DNA from 3 places in the Paenibacillus sp. NPDC093718 genome. Region 3 is predicted to be linked to each of the others. Evidence: riboswitches for the same ligand, from Rfam matches in the RefSeq annotation. Region 3 holds a riboswitch; each other region holds the start of a gene.
The links. Region 3 has a riboswitch for thiamine pyrophosphate ahead of ACQKPA_RS27025 (ECF transporter S component). Riboswitches for the same ligand answer to the same signal wherever they lie in the genome.
Positions count from the first base shown of each region.

Region 1: linked by a shared signal. The riboswitch ahead of tenA (thiaminase II) and the one ahead of ACQKPA_RS27025 (ECF transporter S component) in region 3 are both predicted to bind thiamine pyrophosphate.
Region 2: linked by a shared signal. The riboswitch ahead of ACQKPA_RS02775 (YkoF family thiamine/hydroxymethylpyrimidine-binding protein) and the one ahead of ACQKPA_RS27025 (ECF transporter S component) in region 3 are both predicted to bind thiamine pyrophosphate.

Region 1 is NZ_JBNNUS010000005.1:102,393-107,384, forward strand. Features, by position in the region: gene ACQKPA_RS16290 (hypothetical protein) at 1-339, opposite strand, end outside; gene ACQKPA_RS16295 (VOC family protein) at 644-1,144, opposite strand; TPP riboswitch at 1,409-1,512, shown strand; gene tenA (thiaminase II) at 1,654-2,340, shown strand; gene thiM (hydroxyethylthiazole kinase) at 2,393-3,235, shown strand; gene thiD (bifunctional hydroxymethylpyrimidine kinase/phosphomethylpyrimidine kinase) at 3,232-4,236, shown strand; gene thiE (thiamine phosphate synthase) at 4,233-4,907, shown strand.
Region 2 is NZ_JBNNUS010000001.1:576,494-581,485, reverse strand. Features, by position in the region: gene ACQKPA_RS02795 (methyl-accepting chemotaxis protein) at 1-428, opposite strand, end outside; gene ACQKPA_RS02790 (class I SAM-dependent methyltransferase) at 613-1,335, opposite strand; gene ACQKPA_RS02785 (nucleotidyltransferase domain-containing protein) at 1,479-2,177, shown strand; gene ACQKPA_RS02780 (sporulation protein YjcZ) at 2,295-2,390, shown strand; gene ACQKPA_RS02775 (YkoF family thiamine/hydroxymethylpyrimidine-binding protein) at 2,464-3,069, opposite strand; TPP riboswitch at 3,154-3,256, opposite strand; gene ACQKPA_RS02770 (nitroreductase family protein) at 3,440-4,042, opposite strand; gene ACQKPA_RS02765 (ABC transporter permease) at 4,584-4,992, shown strand, end outside.
Region 3 is NZ_JBNNUS010000011.1:95,490-100,481, reverse strand. Features, by position in the region: gene ACQKPA_RS27035 (energy-coupling factor transporter transmembrane component T family protein) at 1-318, opposite strand, end outside; gene ACQKPA_RS27030 (ABC transporter ATP-binding protein) at 315-1,988, opposite strand; gene ACQKPA_RS27025 (ECF transporter S component) at 1,981-2,610, opposite strand; TPP riboswitch at 2,702-2,814, opposite strand; gene asd (archaetidylserine decarboxylase) at 2,979-3,782, shown strand; gene ACQKPA_RS27015 (oxidoreductase) at 3,858-4,712, opposite strand.

The DNA.
Region 1 (4,992 bases), on a different contig from region 3:
GATCAACAGACGCACCAAGACCAGAAGTAGCACCAAGATCAGCAGTCGCACCAAGATCAGTAGTAGCACCAAGATCAGCAATAGCACTGAGATCAGTCGCACTGAGATCAGTAACACCAAGACCAGCAGTCGTACCAAGACCAGCAGTCGCACCGAGATCAGTAGCACCAAGATCAGCAATAGCACTGAGATCAGTCGCACTGAGATCAGTAACACCAAGACCAGCAGTCGTACCAAGACCAGCTGTCGCACCGAGATCAGTAGCACCATGATCAGCAGCAGCATTAATACCAGCAGTCGCACCAAAACAGCAGTAGCACCAATATCAGTAAGTAGCAAAGCAGTAGTCACCTATACCAGCATTAGCACCAAGCCCAGAAGCAGCTCCAATACCAGAAGCAGCTCCAATACCAGAAGCAGTTCCAATACCAGAAGCAGTTCCAATACCAGAAGCAGTTCCAATACCAGCAGTAGCTCAGCTATACACTCTGTATTCCCCCCAGTTTCTACCTATAAACCATAGCTACTCTGAGTTACCAGGTCCCTACATCGATCATAATCGACAGCCATCCAAGCATATCGCTGGGGCAACGAATCCACCCATGTTCTCCCTGAAATAACGCTTTTGCTTCACTTCACCTTGTTATGAAATCTTCACCACGATCTCCGATCCTGCAACATAGGTCATTGCCTTCATGTATTCCGGGTCCTGGGCTCGTCGTTCCATCTCCTCGGGGGTCAGGTCCTCCAATCGCGTCTGAATCCACCATAAGTTGCCGAACGGGTCCCGTACCCGTCCCACCCGGTCGCCGAAGAACAAACTCGTTGGTTCCGTCACCGAGACGGCTCCTGCGGCGAGTGCTTGTTGGTAGGCAGCATCGCAATCCTCAACATATAGACGGAGGTACGCCGGGCTATCCGGCCATTCCGGCTTTGCGTCAAACATCATCACGACGGCATCTCCGATTCGCACCTCGGCATGGCCGATGATACCATCGCCAACATAGACGCGGGCTAACTCTTCGGCTTGAAAAGCCTGCTCCAGGAATTCAATCAGCGCTGCGGAGTTTCTTGAGATAATCCATGGTGTTACGGATGTGTAGCCATCCGGAATGGGTTTAACGGCTTTCGGTTGGTTTGTCATAAATCCGCTCGCTCCTTCAAACTTCATATATTTGAACTGCTCTTATGTACTCATTATGCGGGGGCATATATGACAGCCGAGCGTCAGTGTTTCTGAAACAAGTTTGGGGCAGCCGGCGATTTTATCTCGCAAAAAGACTACTGCCACCGTAGAACATCATGATCACCCGGTCATGAAGAGGTTGCGAGCGCGAAGTTCCGTCCACGAACCGTTAACGTTTGACACCACCCATAAACCTATGTACAGTATTAGACAAAAGAATAGGAAGTCCACTAGGGGAGCCGTTAGCGGCTGAGACAAGAGCGTATCTTGGACCCTTTGAACCTGATCTAGTTCGTACTAGCGTAGGAAAGTGGAGCCTTCGTATATGAGGTCTCGGTGCGTTTTTTGGCGCACTCGGGGCTTGTTGACGAAGCCGCTCCAGTTTTCGGGGCGGCTTTTTAGCGTTGCCTGGAAAGTCGTGTCTTATGGACTTCCTGCTCTTCAATATGTTGGAGGTGGGGACAAAAATGAGTTATACGCAAGAGCTCCGTCAGCAGGCGGGAGGCATTTTTCAAGCAATCTTCGATCATCCCTTCGTAAAAGGCATTGCCGAGGGGAAACTGGCGCGGGAACAGCTGATTCACTATGTGAAGCAGGATTTTGAGTATTTGAATGCCTACATGCGGATTTACGGTATCGCCATATCCAAATCGACCAGCAGGGAAGAGATCGCGACCTTTAACGAACAGATTTCATTTATCCTGCACAGCGAGGTGCACCCGCATCAGAATTTTTGCGCAGCCGCCGGGGTGACCTATGAAGAGCTTCAGGGGTATCCGCTGGCTCCGTCCGCGCATCATTATATCCGTCATATGCTGACGGTGGCGCATGAGGGAAGTCTGGGCGAGATTATGGCGGTACTGCTTCCTTGCCCGTGGACGTACCTGGAGATTGGCCGCAAGCTGCTGGATGAAGTGAAGCCGGATGCATCCCATCCGTTCTATGACTGGATTTATTTCTACGGCAATCGTGGGGAAGACGCGACAGCCAAGTTCTGCAACCGTGTCGATGAATGGGCAGAGCGTGCGACGGCAGCCGAGCGGGAACGGATGAAGGAGCATTTCATGCTGAGCTGCCAGCTGGAGTATATGTTTTGGGACATGGCTTATAAGCAGGAGGAATGGCCGGTGCAGCTGCAGGCTGCGGTTCTGTAAGAAGTCGTCACGAGCACATAAATTCCATTATAGATAAGAGAGGCTGATTCATATGCATGCATGGGAAAAAGAAGTTTCGGCGCTTTTAACGAAGGTACAGCAAATGAGCCCCCTCGTTCACAATATGACGAACGTGGTGGTGACGAATTTTACGGCTAACGGCTTGTACGCGCTGGGCGCGTCGCCGGTCATGGCTTACGCGCCGGAGGAAGTGGCGGATATGGCCGCCATCGCGGGCGCGCTCGTATTGAACATCGGCACGCTGAACCGCGAGCTTGTTGATGCGATGATGATCGCCGGACAATCGGCGAACGCACACGGCGTGCCGGTCCTGCTGGACCCGGTCGGTGCAGGAGCGACCCGTTTTCGAACGGAGTCGGCGCTGCGGATCCTAAGCGAGGTGAAGGTATCGCTCGTGCGCGGAAATGCGGCTGAAGTCGCTCACCTTGTCGGGGAGGCCCGCGAGATCAAAGGCGTAGACGCAGGCAATAGCGCAGGCAGTGATCATGCCGAGCTGGCCGTGCGGGCTGCACGCGAATTAGGCACGATCGTGGCCATTACCGGTGAAGAGGACGTGATTACCGATGGAAACGAGGTACGCCTCATTACCGGCGGGGATGCTCTGCTCACGAAGGTGACCGGCGCAGGGTGCCTGCTGACCTCGGTGCTGGGTGCCTTTGCCGCGGTAGAAGCAAACCTGCTGCTTGCAGGTACGGCGGGACTGGCCTTCTACGGGGCCGCGGCGGCAAAAGCCGCAGAGCGAACCGCGGATCTTGGACCAGGAAGCTTCCAGATCGCTTTCCTGGATGAGCTGGCAAAGCTTCATCCAGACTCGCTGGAAGGATATGCAGCTGTCCGGGAAGCGGAAGCGGCCGCTGCAGGTGGCACACGATGAGCAAGACTCATGTTCCCAGGGCACTGACGATTGCCGGGTCTGATAGCGGCGGAGGTGCCGGCATTCAGGCAGATCTAAAAACCTTCCAGGAGCTCGGCGTATACGGCATGTCGGCGATTACGGCAATCACGGTGCAGAATACCTTGGGGGTTCACGGCGTATATCCGCTGCCTCCCGAAGCAGCTGCGGAACAGATTGAAGCGGTAGGCTCGGACCTCGGAGTCGATGCATTGAAGACCGGCATGCTGTTCAACGCGGAGATCATTCGCCTGGTGGCTGACCGGATTCGGGCATTCGGCTGGAAGAGGGTCGTTGTGGATCCCGTGATGATCGCCAAGGGCGGAGCGGAGCTGCTGCAAAGCGAAGCGGTGCAGGCTTTAAGAGAAGATTTGCTGCCGCTGGCGCTGATTGTCACCCCCAACATACCGGAGGCCGAAGTATTGGCGGGGATGCGTATCCGCACGATGGAAGATCGGAAGGAAGCGGCGAGACGCATTCATGGTCTGGGGCCAAAGATGGTTGTGATCAAAGGCGGGCATGACGAGGGCTTGCTTGGCAGCGGTGAAGATGCGGATCACGAGAGGGATAAGGGACCAGCTATAGCAGCGGGTATGCAGCAGGAAGAGTTGCCTCAGTCCGAAAAGGCGTATGGTCAAACGAGAACTGCCAGTGATAACGGGGAGTTTAATGAGGGACGCTCCCCTATTATCAAGAATGACAGCAGCGGCAGTCCTCCGGTCATGGACCTGGTATACGATGGTACGGCCTTCACAGAATTATATGGCAAACGAATTCATACCGTTCATACCCATGGTACCGGCTGCACTTTCTCTGCGGCCATCACCGCAGGCTTGGCCAAAGGCTTGAGCGTAATCGATGCCATTCAGAGCGGACGCTCATTCATCCAAGCGGCTATTGAGGACGGTTTATACCTGGGGCAGGGACATGGTCCAACGAATCATTGGGCATACAATCGCCGCCGTCAGGAGGTGCTGCGATGACGGGTAGAGTGGCACCCGATATGATGAGGCAGCATCTGCGGATGTACCTCGTACTCGGCAGCGTGAACTGTATCGAAGAGCCAAGCCGAATTGTGCAGAAGGCACTAACTGGAGGCGCAACCATGGTCCAGTTCCGCGAGAAGGGACAGGGCGCTCTTATTGGCGAGCAGATGATCCGACTGGCTCGCCGGATCCAGGAGCAGTGCCGCCAAGCAGGCGTACCCTTCATCGTTAATGACGATGTGGGGCTGGCACTGAAGCTGAACGCCGACGGTGTGCACATCGGCCAGGACGACGAATGCGCGGCTTCCGTACGTGAACGGATCGGTAACCGGATTCTGGGAGTTTCCGCCCACACGGTAGAGGAAGCGAGGCGTGCCATCCTCCACGGTGCCGATTATCTTGGCATCGGACCGATCTATCCGACCCGCTCGAAGGAGGATGCCAAGGCTGTGCAAGGCCCAGCGATTCTCCGTGAACTGCGCTTAGCTGAAATCGATCTGCCGATCGTAGGGATCGGCGGGATTACCGTGGAGCGCGTGGAGGAAGTGATTGGAGCGGGAGCGGATGGCGTCGCGGTGATCTCCGCCGTGACGGGAGCGGAGTCGGCGAGGGAGGCTGTGGAGGCTTTTATCGGAAAGATACGCAGTGCAACCGAACGAATTTTTTAAAATGTAAGAGGATCATGATAAGGATCATGAACAAGGGTGTCGAATTTCTTCGGCACTCTTTTTTGTTTGCGTCAGATTGATCAAT
Region 2 (4,992 bases), on a different contig from region 3:
AAGGAGACTTGATTCATCACTTGAATGAGCTCCTGGTTTTTAATCGAGATATTGGAGCTTGAGGTCATGACCTGACGCGTAATATCCGAGGTTTCCTGCAATATTTTACGAAGCTTGTCCACCATGCTGTTGAATGTTCTGCTGAGATCGTTCATGCCCCCAACCTCTTCTACCTGGAAGGTGAAGTCGCCTTTAGCGATTTTGGCAGAAACGCTGGAGATTTCCGCAAAGGAGTTAGTAAGCGTTTTCTCAATAAGACGAGAAAGAGGAAAAGTAAGACCGATTAGTACCACTACGATGACCACGCCAATGATTGCTTTACCCATCAGAATAAATGCAAGCAGCATTGGTACCGCAAACAAAGCGGCAATGAGAAAACAGGCTGCAGTAATTTTTCGTGAGATAGGGAGTCTGTTGAACCATGCCATAAGAATGAGTCCTCCTCAACAACATAGGATATATTTACCGCAATTATAGCATCGACGGGCAAAACTAGATAGAACGAATTGACTAAAAGTGTTGGATTAGGTCGAAAGAACTGAAAATGAGAAGGGAGAGGGGATACGTAGCAAATAAGCGAATCCCCACTTGATGCGCAAATATGAAATGATTTTATTTTACTGCCCGGAATAAGGCGGAAGCGAGATAATCGGTATTATCCAAAATCATGCGGTCATGCTTAAACAGCGTTTCCCAGAGCGCAACATCGAACAGGAGTCCTTTATCGCGCTGTTCAAATGAATCCAGATGACGTGTCTGCTCTTCCTTTAGCTGCTCATTGAAGTGGTTGTACTCCAGAATTTCTTCCTGTTTAAACCCGCAAGCCAAGAGGGATTCCGCCCATTCTTCTCTCATCATCAGATTAGGTATTCCGAAGAATTCGAGCAGTTCCTGAAGCTTTGCTTCCGGCATGGGCATATCAAGCAGTAATTCTCTGTCCAGCAGGACGCCTCCGCGATCCAGAACGCGGTAATATTCGGGCAGCGATTTCGAAGTATCCGTAAATACGGTAACAGACTCGGCCATGATCAGATCAAATTGGTTGTCCTCGAAAGGCAATGCGCATACATCCGCTTGAAGGAACTGTACGTCGATTTCCATCGCTTCGGCTCGTGCCCGTGCTTTTTTGATCATATTTTCGTTCAGATCAATAGCTGTCACTTGATACCCCATCTCCGAAAGATGGCATGCGGTTCTGCCAGTTCCGCACCCCACCTCCAGAATGCGGCTGCCCGGTTGAATGGGATAATTCTTCAGCATTCTGAGGGTTGCCTCGAATCCTCCCGGGTGGGCACTGCCCATGCCTAGTTTGGAGAGCATATGAATGTAGTTCATCTTATCTATCCCTTCTTCCTTGTCATCAACATGAGGGTAATCGTTTATTTACCATATGATTCAGGTACGTTTAGGGTTTTAGCTGAATTAGATATTTTGAGCCCTTTTTTCGGGAGGATCAGAGTCATAATGGAGGAAACGTCATGAGGATGGAACCGGTAGAGGCAGCGGAACGCGTCATTCAACACGATTATCCCGACTGTTTGCTTGCCGTGCTTGGCGGCAGCGCGAGCAGAGGCGAATATAATGAACAATCCGATTTGGACATCATGGTCATTGAACGAGACGGTTATGATTTCAGCAGGAAGACGATAGAGGCGCATGGGTGGATCGCGGAAATCTTTATATTGTCTTTATCCTCCTATCGCGAATATTTTGACGAGGGAGTGATCGCGGCGAATCCGTCATTTCAACGGATGATCGCAGAAGGGACGGTGCTGTGCGCGCTGCCCGAGGGAGAAGAGGTGCGGACGGAAGCCCACAGCGATTTGAATTACGGACCCATGCCATTGACGCTAACCGACATTAACCAATACCGTTATATGCTAACCGAGTACATGCTGGACTTGGAGGGTCCACGAAGGGATGGCGAAAAATGGTTTACGGTGCACAAAATAGCGGCGATTCTCTGTGAATTTGTACTTAGGGTGAACCGGGAGTGGACGGGTGAAGGGAAAACGCTGTTCCGGCTGTTCAGCCGCTATGACACAATCATGGGAGAACGATTGGAAGCAGCGCTTGCGGCGATGTATCGCCAGGATGATCCTTCAGCTCTGATGGCATTCACCGAGGAAATGCTCCGTCCGTATGGAGGGAAACTTCTCATTGGTTACGAGGAATAAAATTTCCTTGCGAATAGATAAAGAGAGGTACATTAGCCGTGACGCTAGCACAAATCGGGAAATACTATAATAGTGTGATTACATCACGTCATTTTTTAAATCCAGGAGGGGATCTTCATGAGCGGAGAATACGGCGGCGCATGGGGCAATTCAGTAGGAATTATTTTGGTTCTCTTTATCCTGCTCGTAATCATCTTGAGTGCTTGGGTTTAAACCGTCAAGATTCTTGGCAGCTAGTGACAGGAAAGCCCGGCTCTTGCCGGGCTTTTGTCTGCCCCAATATAACTCAATTCGATGCGGCTTTGACCGATGGGCTGTGGGCAGACACAACCGCAGTCATGACCAGATGACTGCTGTCGGATTGGATCGCATGCAAAAACGCTTCTTCAAGAGACCCAAACACCCGGGATAAGGACCCGTCCAACCGGCTGGCGTAATGAACGCTTCCGGCGAATGTACCGGCTGCCTTCGCACGATTTACTTCACCGTAGATGACATCCATGTAGTTATCCGTACCCATGGGGTAAAGAGCGAACTGGCAGGCAGTCTCCATATCGGCAAGTTCTCCAATGTCGTTGTTCAAGAGGGTCGAATCCTCAGTCATATATACATCGGCGTCCGTATCTCCAGGGCAGCCAATGGAATAAGTACCATTAAAAACAGTGTGCACGCCACTCGCCGCAGCATGGGCGAATATCGCCCTTGTAACATCAAAGACATGCTCCGCACGTCCGCGAATACAGGTGCTCACATCATCAGTCTGAATCCACACCTTCCCCGTATCCACAGATTGCAGCGCGCCCATGATGACCTCCACAAACCGGTCTGTCATGGGAAATACCGAGAACCGGCATCCGACGATCCGGCTGGTTCCGCAAGCAAGCTCATTCATTGTCATTTCCTCCCCATTATATAAGTCCACGCAAAAAAACCGCACCCCATGAAGAAAGTGCAGTTATGCCTACGAAAGGAAATAAACATAAATGCTACACTTCCCCACGCTAGTATGACCTAGATCGGGTGATAAGGGTTAACGGCAGCCCGCCGTCTCTCAGCACATGGCACCCCTAGTACAGCCAACATCTTATGTAGTTGGTTACCGCAAGTTTTGCCCCCGAACTTCATGTTGTCGTAGAAGTTCATGGGTTCTTACCTGTGTAATTGTATCGTTTTGCGATCGGATTTTCAATCTTTGCTTTATAAAAAAAACCGCCTGTCCCAGTTGCAGGAACTTAGGGAGGCGGCTTATTTCATCTGTTTGATTAGTTATATACTTTCACGCGATCTTCCAGCGGTGCAAATTCTTTTTCGCCTGGTTCAGCAACCGGCTTGCCGAAAGGCATTTGAGCAATCAGCTTCCAGCTTTCCGGGATGTTCCATTCGGATTTTACTTTTTCGTCGATCAGCGGGTTGTAGTGCTGCAGGGATGCGCCCAGACCTTCTGCTTCAAGGGATGTCCATACTACAAATTGCAGCATGCCGTTGGATTGGTTGGACCAAACCGGGAAGTTGTCGGCATAAGCGGCAAAGTTTTGTTGCAGCCCGGCAATGACGTTGTTGTCCTCGAAGAACAATACCGTACCGTAACCAGCGCGGAATGAAGCCATCTTGTCGGCAGTGGATTTGAATGCTTCTTCATCGCCAACAACTTCCTTCAGGATGCCTTCCGTGATGTTCCACAGTTTATCGTGCTGTTCGCCAAGCAATACAACGACGCGTGCACTTTGGGAGTTGAAAGAAGACGGAGTATACTTAACCGCTTCGTTTACGATTTCCTGAATACGCTCGTCCGAGATAACGGATTCTTTGCTAATCCCGTAATAAGAACGGCGATTTTTGAGTGCAGCTGAAAAATCTTTAGACATTGAAAAAAAACCTCCTGGTGTAATCGAATTTGCATACGCCTGATAAGAAGATGTCCCTTACTACAAGCAAATATGCATTTTACGTTATTAGCCATAATTTCAATTATCATTCCATATTAACTTACGTTTAGTTAGAAATAATAATTATGTTAGGATATTAATATAACTTAGAGGGATTGTCAACGACTTTTAATATTTAATATTATTTTTCTTATCCATTTAATAAGAATTGAAACCGTGTAGTTTTTAGAGAAGTCTCATTATGACAGTAACCACATTAAAGGGAGATTTAACTAAAGAGTGGTTCTTCCTGAGGATATGAGCTATGCTTCCTTGAAACTTCATATTATGAACAATTCATGAACAAAATATACATGTATGAACCAATTAATTGATTTTGATTCTCAATTATACTTGTCGAGCCAGTATGAGGATGATATAATGCATATCAGAACGCGATTGATAATCAATCTCAATGAGAATGATGACGAAAATTGCAAGATCCCGGATACTTAGAGACATACGCATAGAAGGAAGAGCCATGAAGATTAGATACTTATTTGCAGCCGTTGTGGTACTCTCGATAATCTCATTATTTATTGGAGTTAAAGATATCTCGCCACTGCAATTGTTCTCGATGACAGAACAACAACAGCATATTATGCTTGTCAGCCGGATTCCTAGGCTTGTCAGCCTCATATTGGCGGGTGTTAGCATGAGCATCTGCGGATTGATCATGCAGCAGCTCAGCCGCAATAAGTTCGTGTCTCCCACCACGGCAGGTACGATGGACTCTGCCAGACTGGGCATATTGGTAGCCATGCTTGTCTTCACGACAAGCGGACCGCTTATCAAAATGCTTGTGGCATTTGTATTCGCTCTGGCAGGAACCTTTATCTTCATGAAGATACTGGATCGGATTAAGTTCAAGGACGCGATCTTCATCCCGC
Region 3 (4,992 bases):
CCCCCGGTAGAAGCTTTCTTCCGATACCCGGAACAACCCCCACTCCCACCAGATCGTCTCCCCCTTACCGAACAGCATCATGGAAGAGGCGGACGATATGAAGGCAAGCAGAAATGGAATGAAGAACAACAGCATTTTCCAAGGTTTCACCCCGCTGAGCACGATCAGACAGACCATAAAGATCAACGCCTGGTACAAAACAAAATCAAGATCATGGGTTAACACCGTCATGAAAAACAGCGCACAGATCAGACCCAGCTTCACCACCGGATTCGCCCGGTGCAGCCAAGTGATCCGCACGGGGTTCCATATGTTCATGCGTTCACCTCCGTGAAGCGATGATCGGTCGTGGTTAGATTTTCGCGAGCATCAGCGCCATTCACTCCGCCCGCCTCCTGTCCGGATTCCGTCCCGGTACACCAGCGCGGGGAAGGCATGCTCGAGGTCAGCTGTCCCTCGCGGATTTCCCATATATGCGTGGCGACCCGCTGCGCGACCTCCATTTCATGCGTCACCATAAGAATGGCGGTTCCCGCGCGGCGGAGCTGCTCGCACATCTCCAGAATCGCAAACGTATTCCGCGCATCCTGTCCGAAGGTCGGCTCATCCAGAAGCAGGACGGACGGCTGTCTTGCCATGGCCGTAGCCACGCTCAAGCGGCGCTTTTGACCTGTCGACAGCTGGTACGGATGCCTGGCCTCCAAGCCTCTCAATCCAAAGCGTTCAAGACAGCGGTCGGCCTGTGCCTTCGCTTCCTCCGGCGGCACATGATCCACCAGCAGCGAATAAACCACCTCATCGCCGATGCGCTCCGTCAGGAATTGAAGCTCCGGATTCTGAAACACGAATCCGATTTGTCGCAGCTGCTGCTCTCTCTTCTTCCGCACCTTTCTGCGCTTGCCCTGAATGACCTCTTCCCCGCAGAGCACATAGGTCCCTTCGGCGCGCAGCAGCCCCATCAAACTGAGCAGCAGCGAGCTCTTGCCTGCTCCGTTAGGCCCTACCACCGCAATGAATTGTCCCGGAAACACCTCGGCCGAAGGGAGAGTGATGGCCGGTTTATCCCATCTCATTCCCCTGAAATTCACCAGTTGAATGACAGGTTCCCCACATTGAACGTACGGCGGAGCAGCCTCATGCAGGAGATTACCCCGCTCACCGCCAAGCGCGTCGACCGGAGCAAACAGTTCTCTGCCCGACCGGGTCTGCGCATAATCTTCCCATACGCCGGGATACCAGATTCCATAGGCTTGGAGTTCCCGCTCGTATTCTGCGAATATCGCTGCTGGAGGACCTTCGCCCAGAATCTCGCCATCCGGGCTGAACAGCACGACACGATCCACGTATTTGGCCATTTCTTCTATCCGGTGCTCTACGATGATCAGCGTCCGCCCTTCCGATACGGCCTTCACCGCGGACCAGATTTGCTCCCTTCCTTCCGGGTCGAGCAAGGCAGATGGCTCGTCAAGGAACAGCACCTCCGGCTCCAGCAGCAGAGCCGAAGCCAGCGCCAGTCGTTGCTTCATGCCTTGGGACAGATGCCCGATCGGCATATGAAGCTCCTCAAGATCAAGCCCCACCTCGCGGAGGGCCGCTTGCATCCGCTCCTTCATCTCGTCGCGGGGGACACTTAGGTTTTCCAGTACGAATGCCAGCTCTTCATCCACGTATGGCATGCAGAACTGGGTATCCGGATCTTGGAATACATAACCCCAAGAGCGAGGAACCAGCTGCGACTCGCATTTCATCGGCACCTCCGTTGCGCGGGGAATCATCCCGCTCAGCACCTGCAGCAGCGTGGATTTGCCGCAGCCGCTCGGACCGAGCAGCAGCACCTTCTCCCCCCGGACAGCCGAGAAGGAGAGGTCTTTGAACATCAGCCGCTCCTCGCCCGGATACTTCAGACGCAATCCCTCCACATACACGGCCGGTTCCGGAAGCATTTCAGCGGACTGAGCCGGAACCAGGCTAACCGTGGCATTACACATGGCGCGGATCATCCAGTGCTTCGTAATCCTTCTTCGACGCAGGACGCAGCAGGGATGTCACACCCGTACGGTCAAGCGCTTTGGCCAGCAGGAGCATCAGGAGGCCTGCAATGACGGCGCCGCTGAGTACCCGCATGCCGTATTTGGCCAGGAACATCCATGTCTGCAGGTCATCGGTATAGCTGTAATAAAAGTCCATGATCATCGATCCGATGGCTGCGCCGGCTCCGGCAATCGCCAGCGTCCACGCCGAAGCGCTCCGATAACGGAGCGCCGCGAATACCAATTCTGCGCCCAGTCCTTGAATGAGACCATACAGCAGCAGGGTCAAACCCCAGCCGCTGCCAAACAGCACTTCCACGTGGGCTGCCGCCAGTTCCGCGATGATGGCCACTCCCGGCTTGCGGATCAACAAGTAAGCAAGTGTGGCTGCAGCGAACCACATGCCGTATAACAACTCATCCGCTTCAAAGAACAGCGGTTTTAACAGATTGTAAACCGAACCCCAAAAGTGATAAATGACGCCCAGCACCAGCGATACCAACACCGTCACCAAAATATCGCTTAACCGCAGCCCTTTTCGGGGCTGAACCCCCAACTTCTCCTGCACTGACGTTCCCATAACCACACATTCCCCTCTCCACCTCTATTTTTGTGTAAACACAACAAAAAACCGTCTGGAAAAACGCGCAGACGGAAAAATAGGCCCTATGTAGGCAGGGTCGGATATTCTCTACGCTGGCATTACCCAGTTCAGATTAACGGTCAACAGCGGATAATAGCTGCAATCTCAGCCTGATTCACTCAAGCCCCCGTATTCCCTATTCGGTTTCATGTTAATCTTAAAATACACATTCGTTCCCCAATTAGCAAGAACCTTTTTTCAAAAATGGCCATTTATTGATTTCCAGCTCATTCTATGTCAATATCAAAGTGATTGGCTTTTCCACCAACGTTTATTGCTGACACCTATGCACAAAGGAGAATGACATGGCTAAACAATTGCTGCGTCTGATGACCGAGCTGTCCTCCCGCAAGTGGCTGTCCCGAATTATGGGGCATTGTTCCCACAGCCGGCTGAGCCGTCATCTAATACCTGCATTCATACGAATTTATCAAATTCCGGCGCATGAAGCGGAGAAAGAAATTCACGAATACCGCTCACTGAACGAATTCTTTTCTCGCCGGTTAAAAATAGGCCTGCGCGCCATAGACGACACCGCCGATGCCATGGTTAGCCCCGTCGACGCCACGATTTCGGCGATGTGCGCCGTCAACACCGGCACCATTCTGAGCGTCAAGGGACAGGATTATACCCTGAGCGAGCTGCTCGCCAAATCACCGAGAATGGAAAACTACATCAACGGCTATGTATTTGTATTGTATTTAAGCCCAACCGATTATCATCGCATTCATTCCCCGGTAACCGGTGTTCAAGCGGAAAGCGAGCATTTAAAGGGACGCGTTTACCCCGTGAACGATTTTGCAATGACCCATATCCGGCATGTGCTCAGCCGTAATGAGCGCCTCATTACCTATATAGCGCATGAGTTCGGCGAAGTTGCCGTCGTGAAGGTCGGAGCCATGAACGTAAGCAGCATCCGTTATGCTGACGAGAACGTGAAGAAATACGAGATCGGCGATGAACTCGCGTACTTTGAATTCGGCTCTACCGTCGTGCTTTTGACAGAGAACGGCACGTTTACTCCGCGCGGTGACCTGGAACCCGGCTCCAAGGTGAAGATGGGAGAGCTGCTCGGTTTGCTTCACCCGTCCCCAGCCAGAAAAGGGTAACTCCATTCACCTTACCAAGCTGCACCAAGCATCGCATGACAAGTTAAGGCCATGAATCATTCGCTGCATGAATGATTAACGCCGGTCCAGCATCCGATAAACGATCCGCTGAAACAGCCGATCCGGCAGTACGCCCTTGATCCATGCGGTCAGCCGCGTGCCTCGGGGCAGCGTATAGCGGAACCTCGGTTTGGACATGGACGCAATGTTTGCCACCAGCCTGGCTACCTCCTGCGGATCCCCGCTTCTCCCGGCTGTCCGCTCGGAATAGTCCAGCACGCCCTTCAGCAGACCGCTGTAGGGTGATCCTTCCTTTACCGTAAGCTCCCCAAAACTTTTATTCCAGATCGGCGTGCCATAGGCACCGGGCTGGATCAGTACGACATCGATGCCAAAGGGCATCAACTCCATGGACAGGCTCTCGCCGAACCCCTCCAGCGCAAATTTGGATGCCGCATAGGGACCATAACCCGGAAAGCCGACCACACCGCTAATGCTGCTCATGAGAATGATTTTGGATCGTCCGGTCTTGCGCAGCAGCGGGAGCATATGCTGCGTCACCGATACGGTCCCGAAAAAATTCGTCTCCATCTGCTTTCGCCAGCCGCTGAGCGGCAATTCCTCCACCATGCCGCCTACCGCTTCGCCAGCGTTGTTCACCAGCACGTCCAAGCGGCCGAACTTCTGCTCTATCTCCCAAGCAGCAGCCTTGACTTGTTCCTCTATGCATATATCCAGCTGGAATACGTGAATGCGTTCGGCAACGTCTGCTTGTTCGGCTCGGGTCAACAGCTCTGCAGCCGCCTCCGGCCTGCGCAGACCCGCTGCCACGTCATAACCCGCTTTTGCCAGCTCCACGCTGATAAGCAGTCCGAGCCCGCTCGACGCGCCCGTGATCAGCGCAACCTTTCGTGCTCCCGCCGTTACCACCGGATCACCGCTTGCTCCGCCAATACCACTCTCTCCGTCACACCCGTCACCCTTCCATTATCCGAAATGCCAATCCGGCCCATTAAAACCCTACGATTGCGCTTTATGTATATCCCTAATATAACAAATTTTCGCAATGTCAACAGAGTCTATCCGTAGCTGATCCCTCTACAACGTTATCATACAGACTCCCTATTCCCATGTGCATTCATTAAATAGCCCCACAAAGTGGAGCCTATGCTTCGATGCTTATTCCAAATACTTTCCGGGGACCCCAATA